Pontibacter liquoris: one gene and its partner. The protein of the gene in region 1 interacts with the protein of each later gene in a pairwise test. Links are inferred from orthologs where the notes say so. Each region holds a gene or a part of one and is shown on either strand. Other genes may lie near its edges.

Region 1 (8,730 bases):
ATACGCACTTCAGCAGGCTTCTTGGTAATAGGCTTGTCAGGGAAGATACGGATCCAAACCTGACCCTCACGTTTCATGGCTCTTGTCATGGCAATACGGGCGGCCTCAATCTGGCGGCTTGTAATCCATGAAGCTTCAAGCGATTTTATTGCAAATGAACCAAATGAAATGGTGCTGCCTCTATGAGCCAGACCTTTCACGCGGCCTTTTTGCATTTTTCTATATTTTGTCCTTTTCGGCTGTAACATTTTCTAAAATCTAATAATGTTATCAAACAATTATTGACGTGGCTTGGCATTACGCTTCGGACCACCACCACCTGCGCCATCCGATTTCTTATTTCGGTTGCCACCACTGCGTCGGTCGTTTCCGCCACGTCTGTCATTACCACCACCACCTGTTGCACCAGGTCCTTTGCTCTCTAAACCTGCGTTAGGCGTAAGATCTTTTTTGCCGTATACTTCGCCTTTAAAGATCCATACTTTGATGCCTAACTTGCCATATACCGTCTGTGCTTCAGATAAAGCATAATCGATATCGGCACGAAGTGTATGAAGCGGTGTTCTACCTTCTTTGTAGTGCTCGGTTCTTGCCATTTCAGCACCACCAAGGCGGCCTGAAACCTGCACTTTGATACCTTCAGCACCTACACGCAGGGCAGAAGCAATAGCCTGCTTCATGGCACGACGGAAAGAGATACGCGCGGCCAACTGCTGAGCAATAGACTCACCTACCAGCTTTGCATCTAACTCAGGACGCTTGATCTCGAAGATGTTGATCTGAACATCTTTGTTCGTCAACTTCTTAAGCTCTTCTTTGATCTTGTCAACTTCCGCTCCGCCTTTACCGATAACCACACCTGGTCGGGCCGTGTTTATAGTAATGGTAATGCGCTTAAGCGTTCTTTCAATAATGATTTTAGAAATGCCGCCCTTAGGGATACGCGCCAGGATATATTTTCTGATTTTCTCGTCTTCAATCAGCTTTTCAGCGAAATCTTTGCCGCCATACCAGTTAGAATCCCAACCCTTTACAATTCCGAGTCTAAACCCGATTGGATTAACTTTCTGTCCCATGTTCTTACTTATTGGCTTTTTTAGATTTCTTTGATTGCTGCTCAAGCTGATCTTCTGTCATGCTATCGATTACGAGCGTAACATGATTGGATCTCTTTCTGATGCGGTATCCACGGCCTTGTGGCGCAGGACGAAGACGCTTCAGCATTTTACCTTCGTCTACAAAGATCTCTTTGATATAAAGGTTTGCATCTTCAATGCGTCCTTCTTCATTCGCCTGCTGCCAGTTTGCCAAAGCTGATAAAAGAAGCTTCTCTAATCTTTCAGCACCGGAGTTAGCCTCAAACTTAAGTAAGCCGAGGGCTCTTGATACGCTCTTACCACGTATCAAACCCGCTACCAATCTCATCTTACGAGGAGAGGTAGGCACGTTTTTTAGTTTTGCTACTGCTTCCATCTTAACGCTTGCCTTTATCTTTTTTAGCAATATGACCTCTGAAGTTTCTGGTAGGGGCAAATTCGCCTAACTTATGACCTACCATGTTCTCCGTTACATACACCGGAATAAATTTATTGCCGTTGTGTACTGCAAATGTATGTCCTACAAAATCCGGAGAAATCATGGATCTGCGGGACCAGGTTTTGATAACAGTCTTTTTGTTAGACTCGTTCATCGCACCTACTTTCTTCTCGAGCCTATAGTCAATATAAGGGCCCTTTTTTAATGATCTAGCCATTTATTTTTTCTTTCCTCTATTAACTATCAGCTGTTCAGAATATTTGTTCTTGTTTCGGGTCTTCAGACCTTTCGACAATAAGCCTTTGCGTGAACGTGGGTGACCACCAGAAGACTTACCTTCACCACCACCCATAGGGTGATCGACAGGGTTCATGGCAACACCACGTACTCTTGGACGCTTACCTAACCATCTGCTACGTCCTGCTTTTCCAAGCTTCACGTTCATGTGGTCTCCGTTCGAAACAGTTCCTACTGTAGCATAGCAGTTCACCAGCACCATGCGCAGTTCGCCAGAAGGCAACTTGATGGTAGCATAGCGGCCTTCGCGGGCTACAAGCTGTGCATAAGATCCGGCGCTGCGTGCAAGCACGGCTCCGTTTCCTGGCTGCAGTTCAATGTTGTGAACAATAGTACCTAGAGGAATGTCAGACAAAGGCAAGCAGTTACCTACCTCTGGTGCTATACCAGGGCCAGAAACGATCACAGTGCCTACTTGTAAGCCAGACGGAGCAATGATGTAGCTCTTTTCGCCATCGGCATAAAATACAAGGGCAATACGTGCCGTTCTGTTCGGATCGTACTCAATTGTCTTCACCGTAGCAGGAACGCCATACTTGTTCCGCTTGAAGTCAACAATTCTGTACTTTTGCTTATGCCCACCGCCGATATAGCGCATGGTCATTTTTCCTGAATTGTTACGTCCACCAGATTTTGATAGGGGTGCCAACAAAGATTTCTCAGGAGTAGTTGCTGTGATTTCATCAAAAGCAGGGGCTACTCTAAATCTTTGACCTGGTGTTATTGGTCTTAACTTTTTTAAAGCCATTTTAATTAATTATATGCCGCTATAAAAGTCTATTACATCGCCCTCTTTCAGGGTTACGATTGCTTTTTTAATTGGAGTGGTCCGGCCAGACACAGCACCCGACTTGGTATACTTGGTCTTCACTTTGCCGTTTGTGCGCATGGTAGCTACTTTCTGAACTGTAACACCATACAACTTTTCTACTGCCTTCTTGATTTCTACTTTGTTGGCTTTTCTGTCCACCTCGAAAGTATACTTTCCAACCTCGTTCATGGCAGCATACTTTTCTGTTACCAGTGGTTTTCTAAGTACGTTCATTATTTAGCGCTTAAGAGGTTTTCTAAAACATTAACTGACTCCTCAACCAGCAGAAGCTTCTGCGTGTTCAGCAGGTCATAAGTATTGACATCAGAAGCAGTCGTGATTTTTAACTTCGGAAGGTTTCTTCCTGAAAGCACGATGTTCTTATCTACTGCAGGTAATACCATCAGGGTCTTGCCTGTTGACTGCAAGTTGTTCAGGATGCCTTTGAACTCTTTTGTCTTAGGCGTTTCCAAAGAGAACGACTCCAGCAGAGCCACTTTGTTATCACGCGCTAACAAAGAAAGAGCAGATAAACGGGCTACTGCTTTCAGTTTTTTGTTCAGCTTGAAGCTGTAGTTTCTTGGCTTAGGACCAAATACACGACCACCGCCAACAAATACAGGAGATTTTAAGCTGCCAGCACGGGCGCCGCCTGTACCTTTCTGCTTTTTAATCTTTTTAGTAGATCCGGCTACTTCGTTTCTTTCTTTTGACTTGTGCGTACCTTGTCTCTGATTAGCCAGATACTGCTTCACGTCAAGATACATGGCATGCTCGTTCGGCTCTACACCAAAGATCGCATCTGAAAGCGTCACCTTTCTACCTGTATCTTCACCTTTGATATTGAATACAGAAAGCTCCATTTTATTTCTCAATTAACACGTAAGAATTCTTGGCACCTGGTACAGAGCCACTAACAACTAATAGGTTTTTGTCTGCCACAACGCGTAGAACAGTCAGGTTTTGTACCTTCACTCTGTTGCCACCCATTCTGCCGGCCATGCGCATACCTTTGAACACGCGGGAAGGCCAGGAGCAGGCACCAATTGAACCAGGGTGTCTTGCGCGGTTATGCTGACCGTGGGTCTGACCACCAACACCAGCAAAGTTGTGACGCTTTACTACACCCTGAAAACCTTTACCTTTTGATGTACCAACAACATCAATAAACTCACCCTCTTCAAAAAGAGTAGCGTCTACTGTGTCGCCCAGGTTGAAAGAAGCTCCTTCAACATCAAACTCCGCTACTTTCTTCTTTGGAGAAGTGTTTGCTTTCTGAAAGTGACCCGCTTCCGCTTTAGTCGTTCTCTTAAGCTTTTTCTCGCCATAGCCAATCTGCACAGCTGCATAGCCATCAGTTTCGACTGTCTTCACCTGAGTAACTACACATGGGCCGGCTTGGATAAGCGTAACGGGTGTGTATTTACCATCTGCTGTGAAGAGGCTTGTCATTCCGATTTTTTTACCGATAATTCCAGGCATTCAACTTTCTAATTAATAGATGGATACAATAATTTATCTCTCCTCAGTTTTGCTAAGGGAGTGCAAAGTTAATCAAATTTAAATTTTTATTGCAACCTTTCTCTAAAATATTTATTATCAATGCAGTACTAAATAAAAAAGGAGAACCGTTTCGGGTCCTCCTTTTATACTTAAACGGGATGCTTATCAAACTTTGATCTCTACATCCACACCGCTCGGAAGCTCAAGCTTCATCAGGGCGTCTACTGTTTTAGAGCTGGTAGAGTAAATATCTACCAATCTCTTGTAAGTGCAAAGCTGGAACTGCTCACGCGATTTTTTGTTTACGTGTGGCGAACGCAACACAGTAAACTTATCTTTCTCAGTTGGAAGCGGAATTGGTCCACTTACGATGGCACCGGTAGCTTTTACAGCTTTTACAATCTTCTCAGAAGACTTGTCTACCAGGTTATGGTCGTAAGACTTTAATTTTATTCTGATTTTCTGATTCATTTTATACTACTATTTAGCTGCAGTTCCTTTAATTTTTGCAATGATCGCATCTGCCAGGTTTTGAGGCACCTGCTCATAATGAGAGAAGGTTAACGAAGCAGTAGCTCTACCAGAAGTAATGGTACGAAGATCGGTTACGTAACCGAACAGTTCCGAAAGTGGCACATCGGCCTTTACTACGGTTGCTGTTCCTTTGGTGTCCATACCTTTCATGATACCTCTTCTTCTGTTCAGGTCACCTGTTACCGGTCCGGTATACTCATCCGGCGTAACAACGTCTACAGACATGATTGGCTCCAGAAGCTTTGGTGCGCACTGCTTACCAGCTTCTTTGAAGCCCTGACGTGCAGCAAGTTCGAAGGAAAGCGAATCAGAGTCAACGTCGTGGAAAGAGCCATGGAACAGGCGTACTTTCATGGAGTCGAGCGGGAAGCCTGCCAGGATACCATTCTTCATGGCTTCTTCGAAACCTTTCTGAACAGCCGGGATAAATTCCTTTGGAATAATACCACCTACAATCGCATTCACGAACTCCAGCCCTTGCTTGCCATCTTCACGTGGTCCCATATTGAACACGATGTCGGCAAACTTACCACGACCACCTGACTGCTTCTTGAACACTTCGCGGTGTTCAACTGTCTTAGTAATCGTTTCTTTGTAAGCTACCTGTGGTGCACCCTGGTTCAATTCAACCTTGAATTCACGCTTCATACGGTCGATGATGATCTCCAGGTGAAGCTCGCCCATACCTCTTAGGATCGTCTGGCCGGTTTCTTCATCTGTGTTCACCTGCAGGGTTGGATCTTCTTCGATGAGTTTAGCAATTGCCATACCCATTTTATCAGAGTCTGCCTGCGTCTTCGGCTCAATAGCATAGCCAATTACTGGCTCAGGGAACTCCATTGATTCCAAAACAATTTTCGCGTTTTGATCACAAAGGGTGTCACCTGTTTTGATGTCTTTGAAACCTACTACCGCGCCAATGTCGCCAGCTTCCAGTCTTTCGATCTGGTTCTGCTTGTTGGCGTGCATCTGGAAGATACGGGAGATACGCTCTTTGTTGTTCGAACGCGTGTTGTATACATACGAACCGGACTCCAGAATGCCTGAGTAAGCGCGTACGAAGCACAAACGTCCTACGTAAGGGTCTGTTGCAATTTTGAACGCCAGACCTGCAAACGGATCTTTTACGTCCGGCTTACGGCTTATTTCTTCGCCTGTATCAGGGTTGGTACCTTTGATGCTTTCCTTATCCATTGGTGAAGGGATAAGCGCCATCACATAGTCCAACATAGTTTGAACTCCCTTGTTCTTGAAAGAAGAACCACACACCATCGGTACAATGGCCATGTCAATGGTTGCAGCACGAAGAGCAGCTAATATCTCATCTTCTGTGATAGAATTAGGATCGTCGAAGTATTTCTCCATCAATCTTTCGTCATAATCTGCCACAGCTTCCAGAAGTTTCTCTCTGTACTCTTCTGCTTCCTCCAACATATCATCTGGAATTGGAACTTCGGTAAAGGTCATGCCTTTATCGTGCTCATTCCATTTGATACCTCTGAAGTTTACTAAGTCAACCACACCTTCAAAGTTATCTTCTGCGCCAATCGGAAGCTGCAAGGCAACGGCATTGCTACCCAGCATCTCTCGTACTTGCTTACAAACCGCTAAGAAGTCTGCGCCAGAACGGTCCATTTTATTAACGAAACCAATACGGGCAACTTTGTAGTTGTCAGCTAGTCTCCAGTTAGTCTCAGACTGTGGCTCAACGCCATCAACTGCACTAAACAAGAACACCAGGCCATCTAATACACGCAGGGAACGGTTTACCTCTACGGTAAAGTCAACGTGACCTGGGGTATCAATGATGTTGATATGGTAATCCTGATTTCTGTATTTCCAGTCTACTGTAACGGCAGCAGAAGTAATGGTGATACCTCTCTCCTGCTCTTGCTCCATCCAGTCGGTAGTAGCTGCACCATCATGAACTTCGCCCAGCTTGTGGGATTTGCCCGTGTAGTAAAGGATACGCTCTGTCGTTGTGGTTTTACCCGCATCGATGTGAGCCGCTATACCTATATTTCTTGTAAATCTTAAATCTCTTGCCATTACTAGAATCTAAAGTGTGAGAAGGCTTTGTTTGCTTCTGCCATTCTGTGGGTGTCGTCTTTTTTCTTAACGGCAGCCCCTTCACCTTTTGCAGCCGCGATAATTTCGCCTGCCAATCTATCTTTCATTGTTTTCTCACCACGCTTACGCGCATAAGAAATCATCCACTTAATACCCAGAGATACTCTGCGGTCCGGACGAACCTCAGTCGGCACTTGGAATGTAGCTCCTCCTACTCTACGGCTTTTCACCTCTACGCTTGGCATGATGTTATTCAATGCCTTCTTCCAGGTTTCCAGTCCGTTTTCTTTTGTTCTTGACTCTACTAATTCTACAGCATCATAGAAGATACCATAAGCAACACTTTTCTTTCCGTCTTCCATCATGTAGTTAACGAAACGTGTTACCAATGTCTCTTTGTATTTTGGATCAGGAAGGAGTATTCTACTTTTAGGCTTTGCTTTTCTCATTGTATTAACTCTTAATTATTTCTTTTTTCCTTTACCTGCAGCTGCTGCTGGCTGGCCTGGTTTCGGTCGCTTCGCGCCATACTTGGAACGTGACTGAAGACGTCCGCTAACACCTGCGGTATCAAGGGCACCACGTACGATATGGTAACGTACACCTGGTAAATCTTTCACTCTACCACCTCTGATCAGCACAATCGAGTGCTCCTGAAGGTTGTGACCTTCACCAGGGATATAGGCGTTTACTTCTTTACCATTTGTAAGTCTAACTCTGGCAACTTTACGCATGGCAGAGTTTGGCTTCTTAGGCGTAGTAGTATATACCCTCGTACATACACCACGGCGCTGTGGGCATGAATCTAGCGCAGGAGATTTTGACTTTGAAGTCAGTTTCTCTCTACCCTTTCTTACTAATTGCTGTATAGTAGGCATTTACAATCTGTTAATTAAAGATTTTTCCACTTTAAATTTTGGAATGCAAAGGTATAAAATTGCCCTTGCAATTTCAAAATTTTAATTCATTAATTATTAGCACCTTAGGCTTCGCCTACTGTTCCGCCAAAGTTCATGGGGAAAGAAGGGGCTTCCTGTGCGTGCTTTATTTCGCCAAAACTAGCCTCGAATTTTGTAATGTTATCGGCCAGAGCCGCCAACAATCGTTTGGCATGCTCTGGCGTGATAACAATTCTTGACTTGACTTTTGCTTTGGGCAGCCCTGGCATCAACCGAATAAAATCAATTACAAATTCGCTGCTGGAGTGCGCGATCATGGCCAGGTTGGCATACTCGCCTTCTGCTATTTCCTCGCTCAGCTCAATGTTTATTTGATTCTGCTTCTGCAATTCTTCTGCCATTGCCCGGTTTATTTATTTTGCAATTCCTGTTGTCTTTTGGTCGTGGCCTTTTTTGACTCAACCAACGAATCATACTCTTCCTGGCTTCCTACAATCAGGCTCTGGTATTCTCTCAGACCAGTACCGGCAGGGATCAGGTGTCCTACAATCACGTTCTCTTTCAAGCCCAGCAGTTCATCTGCCTTACCTTTGATAGCCGCTTCGCTCAGTACCTTGGTGGTTTCCTGGAACGAGGCAGCAGAGATAAAGCTTTGCGTACCCAGGGACGCCTGTGTGATACCCTGCAACGTTGGACGAGATACCGATGGCTGTGCATCACGCACAGTCACCAGGCGCATGTCACGGCGCTTGAGGCTCGAGTTCTCATCCCGCAGTCTGCGGGCGGTCACGATCTGGCCCGGCTTCAGGTTCGCTGATTCACCGGCATCCTCCACTACTTTCATGTCAATGATGCGATCATTTTCTTCCATGAAGGTAATTTTGTCTACCACCTGGTGCTCCAGGAAGCTGGTGTCGCCCGGATCCACAACCACTACTTTCTGCATCATCTGGCGAACAACCACTTCAATGTGCTTGTCGTTGATCTTCACACCCTGCAAACGGTATACTTCCTGTATCTCATTTACCAGGTATTCCTGCACAGCACCCGGACCCTGAATGTTCAGGATATCGGTTGGCG
Region 2 (8,836 bases), on another replicon or contig:
TATTGGTTATCTTCTTCTTCCTCTAACTCTTCGCGGAGCACAGAGAGCACATCATCAATGGTTTCCTCTTCCAACTCGGTGCGGCGCAGCAGGTCTTCTTTGCTTACGGCCAGCACGCTCTTGGCAGTATCGAGGCCAATGCGGTGAAGCTCCTCAATTACCCATCCTTCTATTTCGTCTGAGAACTCATCCAGGTTGATATCCTCTTCAAACGTTTCTGACTCACGGAATACGTCGATCTCCAGGCCAACCAAACGGCTGGCAAGTTTGATGTTCTGGCCGCCTTTGCCAATAGCCAACGACACCTGGTCCGGCTTCAGGAACACCGATACGCGACCGGATTCCTCGTCAATTTTCATGCTGCTGATCTTTGCCGGGCTAAGGGCACGCTGGATGTATAGCTCCAGGTTGTCGGTGTAGTTGATCACGTCGATGTTCTCGTTCTCCAGCTCGCGCACGATGCTGTGGATACGCGAACCTTTCATGCCCACGCAGGCACCTACCGGGTCGATCCGGTCGTCGAACGACTCTACGGCTACCTTGGCACGCTCGCCGGGCTCGCGCACGATCTTCTTGATAGCGATCAGGCCGTCAAAGATCTCGGGCACTTCGTTTTCGAACAAGCGCTCCAGAAAAGCCGGCGATGTACGGGAAAGTATGATCTTAGGGTTTCCGTTCACAATTTCCACGCGCTGTACCACGGCACGCACCTGGTCGCCTTTGCGGTAGCGGTCTTTCGGGATCTGCTCGCCTTTAGGGATAAGCAGTTCGTTCTCTTCCTGGTCGAGCAGCAGCACTTCGCGGTTCCATACCTGGTATACTTCCCCGGAGATGATCTCGCCCACCTGGTCTTTATACTTCTGGAACAGCAGTTCCTTTTCCATGTCTTTGATGCGCTGGATCAGCGTCTGGCGGGCTGTGAGCACGGCGCGGCGGCCGAAGTCTTCCAGCTGTATTTCCTCCGACACCTCTTCACCTACTTCAAAATCAGGCTCGATCTTACGGGCATCCGTCAGGCTGATTTTATCATAATCCCAGATGTCCTCAGAGTTGTCGTCCACGATTTCGCGGTTACGCCAGATCTCCAGGTCACCCTTCTCCACGTTCAGGATGATGTCAAAGTTCTCGTCGGTACCCCACTTTTTACGGATCATGGTACGGAATACATCCTCCAGAATGCGCATCATCGTAGGGCGGTCTATGTTCTTGAATTTCGCAAATTCCGCGAACGACTCGATCAGGACTGAACTGTTCATTAGTTTATCATTTAAAAGATATTACCACATTTGCTTTTACAATCTCCCCGAAAGGTATTTGCACAGGCACATACGTTGCCTTTTTGCCTTTTTGTTTTGTTTCTTCCAGTAAACCGATGCCGTTTTCCGTCACATCCTCCAGTTTGCCGGTTTTCTCGGTGCCGTCCTGCAGTTTTACTTTCAGGCTGCGGCCCACGTTGCGCTGGTACTGCTTGGGCTGGGTAAGCGGAAAATCCACCCCCGGCGAGCTTACCTCCAGCACATAGCTCACTTCTTCGCCAAAGGTCTCCTCGATCCTTTTGTTGATGCGGCGGCTGATGGTTGCGCACTGGTCAATGGTAATGCCTTGTTCGCCATCGGCCAGCACCGTGATCTTGGGCCGCACCGGCGTGTCAGACACGGCCACATCCACAACAAACAGGTCCTCTTGCGGAAGACTGGCTTCCGCGGCCTCTTTTATGAATTTTGCAGTTATTGCCATAGCTAACGGTTAAGAAATAAAGAAGGGGACTTCGTGTCCCCTCAACTCTCCTTGGAAATATAGCCACAAATTTACGATAAAAACATCATATACACAATAGTGTTCGTTTGAGGCGTATATTTTAATTCTGTAACAGAACTATATTCCAGCAAAATCCGGGGCAGGGCCATTGCACGTTGCGCAATAACCAGTGGAGGGTTTGTTCGGTAATAACACGCCGCAGTGCGTTAAAGTTCGCGCGTTTACTGCCCCTGCAGCCTGCAGGCAAGATATTATACCCTGGCATGAGATAGATAGACGCTTTCTTTGTAAGTTTGCTACAATGGCGGAAACGTTTAAGAAAATAAGACGGCGGATATGGCTCATTTTCAACATCGTGGTGGTGTTGTGGGTGCTGGCGGGCGTGCTATGCCTGCAGGTGCCGCCTTACAAGTTCTGGCCCGCCGGTTTTGTAGCCTTTTCGCTGCCCGGTGCCCTTGTCTTAAATTTCCTGTTTCTGCTGTACTGGGCGCTGCGCCGCTCCTGGGTAGTAGTGCTGCCGCTGGCGGTGCTGGTGCTGGGCCACAATTATTACAGCCGGCTGGTGGCTTTCCGGGTTGGGGAGAAAACAGCGCCCGCAGGTGCCAAAACGCTGCAGGTGCTTTCTTACAACACGCATATTTTTAATGCTTATTTAGGCACCCCAAAGAGCCAGCAGACCACCGCCGGCGAAATGATCGACTGGATTGCCACCCACCCGGCCGATGTGTACTGCCTGCAGGAGTTTTACAGCAAGCGCCATTCCAATGTATACAACACCATCAGCAAAATAGGCGTGCGCTACGACAAGTATAGGTTCTTTTCTGTAGCCAACATAGACCGCGAAAAGGGCGATATCGGCATTGTGATCTTTTCCAGGTACCCTATAGTTAAAAGGGGCGTGATCAACTTCGAGATGGCCAGTGCCAACCGCGTAATCTGGGCAGATATAGATGTGAAAGGTGACACGGTGCGCATCTACGCGGCTCACCTGCAGTCGATGAGCATCAAGTCGGAAGATATCGAAAACACGTATTATGCCATTGGCGACGAGGCAAGCTTTAAGAAAGAAGGGCGCAACGTAGCGCGCCGGTTGCGGAAAGGGTTCATAGCCCGGGGCCACCAGATCGAGACGCTGCTGGCGCATGTGGCCGAGTCGCCGTACCCGGTTATTGTTTGCGGCGATTTTAACGATATCCCTTTCAGTTATACTTACAACCAGATGGCCAAGCTGCTGGAGAATGCTTTTGTGGAGGCGGGCAGCGGGGTGGGAGCGACCTACAACGGGCCCATACCGTTTCTGCGCATCGACAACCAGTTTTACAGCCCCAGCCTGCAGGCTTACGAGTATAAAACACATTATGAGATGGGCCTTTCAGACCACTTTCCGGTATCGGTTAAGTATGTGCTGCACCCCGACACCGTACCGGCCCGTTAGGAGATAGCAGACAATATGTATAATTTTGGCCCGAATACAGCCAGGCACCGGTTGCCGGCTACACTACTACAACAAAACGCAGCCGTATAAGACCCTCGGAGCTTATGCGCTTACCCATACCATGCAACAAAAACTGAATCTCTACAACACACTTACACGCAAAAAGGAAGAATTTGAACCCCTGCACGCCCCCTTTGTGGGCATGTATGTCTGCGGACCTACCGTGTATGGCGAACCGCACCTGGGCCATGCCCGCAGTGCCGTTACCTTCGATGTGCTTTACCGCTACCTCAAATACCTGGGGTATACCGTACGCTACGTGCGCAACGTAACGGATGTAGGCCATCTGGAAAATGACGCCGACGAAGGAGAGGATAAAATTCAGAAAAGAGCGAAGCTCGAGCACCTGGAGCCCATGGAGGTGGTGCAGCACTACACCAATATTTACCACGAGGAACTGCGCAAGCTCAACGTGCTGCCGCCCGATATTGAGCCCCGCGCCTCTGGCCACATCATCGAGCAGATCGAGATGATCCAGGAGATCCTGAAGAACGGCCTGGCCTACGAGGTAAACGGCTCGGTATACTTTGATGTGCCGGCTTACAACAAGGGGCATCATTATGGCAAGCTCTCGGGCCGCAACATAGACGATTTGCTCAGCAACACCCGCGCCACCGAAGGGCAGGAAGAAAAGCGTTCGCCGCTGGACTTCGCGCTCTGGAAAAAGGCCTCGCCACAGCACATCATGCGCTGGCCTTCGCCCTGGAGCGAGGGCTTTCCGGGGTGGCACCTGGAGTGCTCGGCCATGAGCCGCAAGTACTTAGGCATAACCTTTGATATACATGGCGGTGGGCTGGACCTGATGTTTCCGCACCACGAGTGCGAGATAGCGCAGAGCCAGGCCAGCGACAGCCACACGGATGCTGCCAAATACTGGGTGCACAACAACATGATCACGGTGAATGGCCAAAAGATGGGCAAGTCGCTGGGGAACTTTATCAACCTGAGCGAGCTGTTTAGTGGCAACCACGCCATGCTGGAGGAAAAATACTCTCCCATGACGATCCGCTTTTTCATCTTGCAGGCCCACTACCGTAGCACCCTGGACTTTAGCAACGAAGCCCTGCAGGCGGCGCGCAAAGGCTATACCAAGCTGATGAACGGCCTGCGGGTGCTGGCCAAACTGAGCACCGCCGTGGAAGACGCAGGCACGCCGGATGCCCAACTGAACGAAGAGCTGCTTAAGCTGAGCGAAGACTGCTTCCGGGGCATGAACGATGACCTGAATACTGCGCGCACGATTGCCGCGTTATTTAACCTGCTCAAGAAGATCAACAGCCTTTACCTGGGGCAGCTTCCGATGGCAGCGATAACCAGGGGCACCTTCGACACGATCCGCAGCACTTATACCCAGCTGGTACTGGATGTGCTGGGCCTGCAGGAGGAGCCTTCGGGCGATGTAGAGGAGATGCTGGAGCTGGTGCTGGGCTTTTACAAAGAAGCAAAAGAAACCAAAGCCTACGACAAAGTGGACCACATCCGGGCTGAGCTGAAGAAACAGGGGATCGTAATTAAAGATTTGAAAACAGGAATTGACTGGGCTTATGAAGAATAATATGATAGCGCTGGTGCTGTTGCTCGCTGGTTCGCTGGCCATGTATAGCTGCGACTCTGCCACCAACGGCGGCAGCCAGCAGGTGGCCAGCACCGAAGAAGCCAAGCCGGCGGTAAAAGCGCCGGCTTTTAATGCCGACTCCGCTTATAAGTTTGTGGCCAAGCAGGTGGCTTTCGGGCCGCGCGTGCCCAACACACCGGCGGCACAGCAAACGGGCGACTGGATCATCAGCAAGCTAAAGGAATATGGAGCCGAGGTAAAGGTTCAGAGCTTTCAGATGCGCGCTTTTGACGGCAAAATGCTTAACCTGCGCAACATCATCGCCTCTTATAACCCGCAGACGGCCAACCGCGTGCTGCTGGCTGCCCACTGGGATACGCGCCCTTTTGCCGACAAGGACAGCAGCAACCAGGATAAACCCATTGACGGGGCCAACGACGGCGGCAGCGGCGTTGGCGTACTGCTGGAAATGGCCCGCACTATACACACCGCGCAGCAGAAACCTGCAGTAGGCGTGGATATGATCTTTTTTGACGGCGAGGATTATGGCCAGCCCGATAACAGCGGCATACCCTATAAGGAAGATACCTGGTGCCTGGGCGCGCAATACTGGAGCAAAAACAAACACGTGCCCAACTATAAAGCCAACTACGGCATCCTGCTGGACATGGTCGGCGCTGAGAACGCCAAGTTTGCCCGCGAAGGTACTTCGATGCAACATGCCAAAGGGATTGTGGACAAAGTATGGAAAGCGGCTAATCACATCGGCTACTCCGACTACTTTAAGTATGAGAATGCTCCCGCCATTACCGACGACCATTCTTATGTGAACAACTGGGCCAATATTCGCATGATCGACGTGATCGAATATAACATGGGCGCCCCCGACGGCGATTATTTTGGCCCTTACCATCACCGCCATACCGACAACATGGACGTGATCAGCCCCCGGACGCTGAAAGCCGTGGGCCAGACCATGCTGCATGTAGTGTATAACGAGTAAGTTATACTTCAAAGCACTTCATAAAAAAAGGTCACCACGCGGTGCCCTTTTTTTATGCTTAACACGATTTTATTTTGCACTTACTAGCTTATCCTGGCCCATCTGTTCGATGGTTACTTTTGCGATATTCTGCGAGGTTTTCTGAAAGTCATTCTCCACTTGCTGCCTGATCACTATGTTATGCGACATAGATACAGTGATCATGTTGCTGTATTGCTTGGTAGCTGCTTGGGGCTCTTCCAAGCACCTGTTAGTTGCGCGGACTGGGCACAGGCATAAAGGAGCATCAACCCAAATAGCAGGAGCGCTGCCAGCACATTTTTGACCGGGAAGTTCATACCTTTTTCATTGCGACCGGGAATTAAGTAAAACACTATAAGAAATAACTGCAAACGGGAAATTGGGATTTGATTTCAAGTAACTGTATATAAAGAAGTTGTGCTTGTAAAAAGGGTGCTTGAAACACATAGAGCAAGCAATTGCCGGGTGAGAATTTTATTTATGCCGCTAAACTCTTAAGTTAAGGCACTCAACTAAACAAACGATTTACTTTACCCTTATTTATGAGATCTGAGAAGCAGTTAGTGGTGGCGCTTGGCCTGGCGGTGCTGCTGGGCAGCAGCCCTGTGCTGGCACAGGAAAAGCCGCATGTTTTTAAAGGGGCCCGCATTATTCCCGTTTCCGGCGAGCCCATTGCACAGGGCGTACTGGTGGTGCAGCATGGCAAAATTACCGCCCTAGGGCCTGTTGGCAAAGTGAAGGTGCCCAAAGATGCCGTGGAGTTTGATATGACCGGCAAGGTGCTGATGCCCGGCCTGGTAGATACGCATTCGCACCTGGGCGAAGGCTCCGGTGGCGATGGGTCGGCGGCACTGCACCCCGATGTGCGGGTGATGGATGGCATCAACCCCATAAGCGATACCTTCAAGCGGGCGCTGGCCGGCGGCATTACCACCGTGAACGTGATGCCGGGCTCAGGCCATTTGATGAGCGGCCAGACAGTATACCTCAAAATGCGCGAAGGCAAGACCATCGAAGACCTGACCTTCTGCACCGATGTGACCAACGGCATCTGCGGCGGCATGAAAATGGCCAATGGTACCAACCCCATGCGGCCGGCTCCTTTCCCGGGCACCCGCGCCAAATCGGCGGCCATGGACCGCCAGCTGTTCCTGGACGCGCAGCAGTATCAGAAAAAAATAAAAGCCGCCAAAGGCAAAGCCGATAAAATGCCGGAACGCAAGCCGCAGCTCGACCCGATTGTAGAGATACTAGATGGCCGGCGCATTGTGCACTTCCACACCCACCGCTACGAAGATATTTTAACGGCCCTGCGCCTGCAAAAAGAGTTTGGCTTTAAGCTGGTGCTGCACCACGTGAGCGAAGCCTGGAAAGCGGTGGATGAGATTAAAGCAGCCGGTGTGCCTGCCTCCATCATCACCCTGGATTCGCCGGGCGGTAAGGTCGAAGCCGTGGGCATTCACAACTCCAATGGCGCCGTGCTGGAGCGGGCGGGCGTGCTGACAGCCTTCCATACAGACGATGGTATTACCGACTCCCGCCTGTTTATGCGCAACGTATCGCTGGCGGTGCGGGCCGGCATGAGCAAGGAAAAAGCGATTGAGGGTATTACGCTGGCCGGCGCCAAAATGCTGGAACTCGATGGCCGCGTAGGATCGCTGGAGAAAGGCAAAGATGCAGATTTTGTGGTGCTCAGCGGCGAGCCCTTCAGCGTGTACACGCACGTGGAGCAGACGTGGGTAGAGGGCAAAAAACGCTTTGACCTGGCCAACCCCGAGGATAAGAAGTTTGCCACTGGTGGCTATAATGCCTACAATGGTGCACTGGATTTCCACACCGATTAAATCTGACAAAGGACATTTTGACAAAGGATAAAAGACGTTCTGAAGCAAGCACCTTATACTTGGCGAGCAAAGCAGAACGCATCGCAATTAATTTGCCGCTTCTATCTGAAAAATCCTTTGTCTAGCAGTCCTATGTCTAACATCTAACATCCTGCAACTAACAGCTAAAACAGAGTCAACATGCATAAAAATATACAAAAGGCTTCTGCCATACTTGCCGCCGGGCTGGCCATACTTGGTGGGCAGCAGGCGCGCGCGCAGATCGCCATCAAAGGTGAAACCGTTTATACCATGGCAGGCGCGCCGGTTAAAAATGGTGTGGTGCTGATAAAAGACGGCAAAATTGAAGCCGTAGGCGCTAACCTGGCCGTGCCGCAAAACTACAAAGTATACCAGGCCAAAGTAGTCACGCCGGGGCTGGTGGATGCCCATACTTCGGTAGGGTTGGCCGGCATTTACAACATCCCGGCCGACCAGCAGCAGCTCGAAAAAACGGCGCCGTTGCAGCCCGAGCTTCGCGCCCTGGATGCTTACGACCCTAACGAGGAGCTCATCGACTGGGTGCGCCGCTATGGTGTTACCACCATCAACACGGGCCACGCGCCGGGCGCCCTGGCCAGCGGGCAAACCATGGTCATCAAAACATCCCCGCAGGGTTTTAGAACGCTAATGGATACCACCAGCATGGTTGCTTTTACGCTGGGATCTACCGTGGCGGAGAACTATAACTCGCCAAAGACCGCTGCCAAAGGACTGGCCATGTTGCGCTCCGAGCTGCAGGCGGCGCAGGTATACGGCAAGAAAATGGCCAATGCCGATGCCAGCAAGCGCCCGGACCGCAACCTGAAACTGGAATACCTGGCCGGTGTGCTCAGTGGCAAGTATAAGGCGCTTGTTACTGCCAACAAAGCCCAGGATATTATGGGCGCCCTGCGCCTGGCCAAAGAGTTTAACCTCAAAATGGTGCTGGATGGCGCTGCAGAAGCATACCTGCTGGTAGACGAGATAAAAGCGGCCGGTGTTCCCGTGATCATTCATCCCACTATGGCGCGCGCCAACGAAGACCTGAAGAACATGTCGTTCGAGACGGCGGGCGTGTTGGCAAAAGCCGGCATCCCGGTGGCTATCCAGAGTGGCTTTGAGGCCTATGTGCCACGCGC

What was found.
Region 2: the proteins of rpsL (region 1) and rimP interact in binary tests that used the Escherichia coli proteins (3 or more experiments, as listed by UniProt). The link is inferred for Pontibacter liquoris from one-to-one orthologs.

Annotation. Positions count from the first base shown.
Region 1 is NZ_JALEBG010000003.1:616,581-625,310, forward strand. The notes cover bases 5,923-8,730. They hold rpsL (30S ribosomal protein S12), read right to left. Parts: upstream 7,630-8,730; coding sequence 7,216-7,629; downstream 5,923-7,215. Other genes in these bases: fusA (elongation factor G), read right to left, coding at 5,923-6,730; rpsG (30S ribosomal protein S7), read right to left, coding at 6,733-7,200; LWL52_RS19650 (DUF3467 domain-containing protein), read right to left, coding at 7,734-8,051; rpoC (DNA-directed RNA polymerase subunit beta'), read right to left, coding at 8,060-8,730. Outside these bases: rplP (50S ribosomal protein L16), read right to left, coding at 1-248; rpsC (30S ribosomal protein S3), read right to left, coding at 279-1,076; rplV (50S ribosomal protein L22), read right to left, coding at 1,081-1,473; rpsS (30S ribosomal protein S19), read right to left, coding at 1,475-1,753; rplB (50S ribosomal protein L2), read right to left, coding at 1,754-2,581; rplW (50S ribosomal protein L23), read right to left, coding at 2,591-2,878; rplD (50S ribosomal protein L4), read right to left, coding at 2,878-3,507; rplC (50S ribosomal protein L3), read right to left, coding at 3,509-4,126; rpsJ (30S ribosomal protein S10), read right to left, coding at 4,313-4,618; more of fusA, read right to left, coding at 4,628-5,922. UniProt on the Escherichia coli protein: With S4 and S5 plays an important role in translational accuracy. Interacts with and stabilizes bases of the 16S rRNA that are involved in tRNA selection in the A site and with the mRNA backbone.
Region 2 is NZ_JALEBG010000001.1:56,056-64,891, forward strand. The notes cover bases 1-2,914. They hold rimP (ribosome maturation factor RimP), read right to left. Parts: upstream 1,738-2,914; coding sequence 1,264-1,737; downstream 1-1,263. Other genes in these bases: nusA (transcription termination factor NusA), read right to left, coding at 1-1,256; LWL52_RS00205 (endonuclease/exonuclease/phosphatase family protein), read left to right, coding at 2,060-2,914. In the rest of the region: more of LWL52_RS00205, read left to right, coding at 2,915-3,193; cysS (cysteine--tRNA ligase), read left to right, coding at 3,315-4,808; LWL52_RS00215 (M28 family peptidase), read left to right, coding at 4,798-5,811; LWL52_RS00220 (amidohydrolase family protein), read left to right, coding at 6,375-7,676; LWL52_RS00225 (amidohydrolase family protein), read left to right, coding at 7,857-8,836.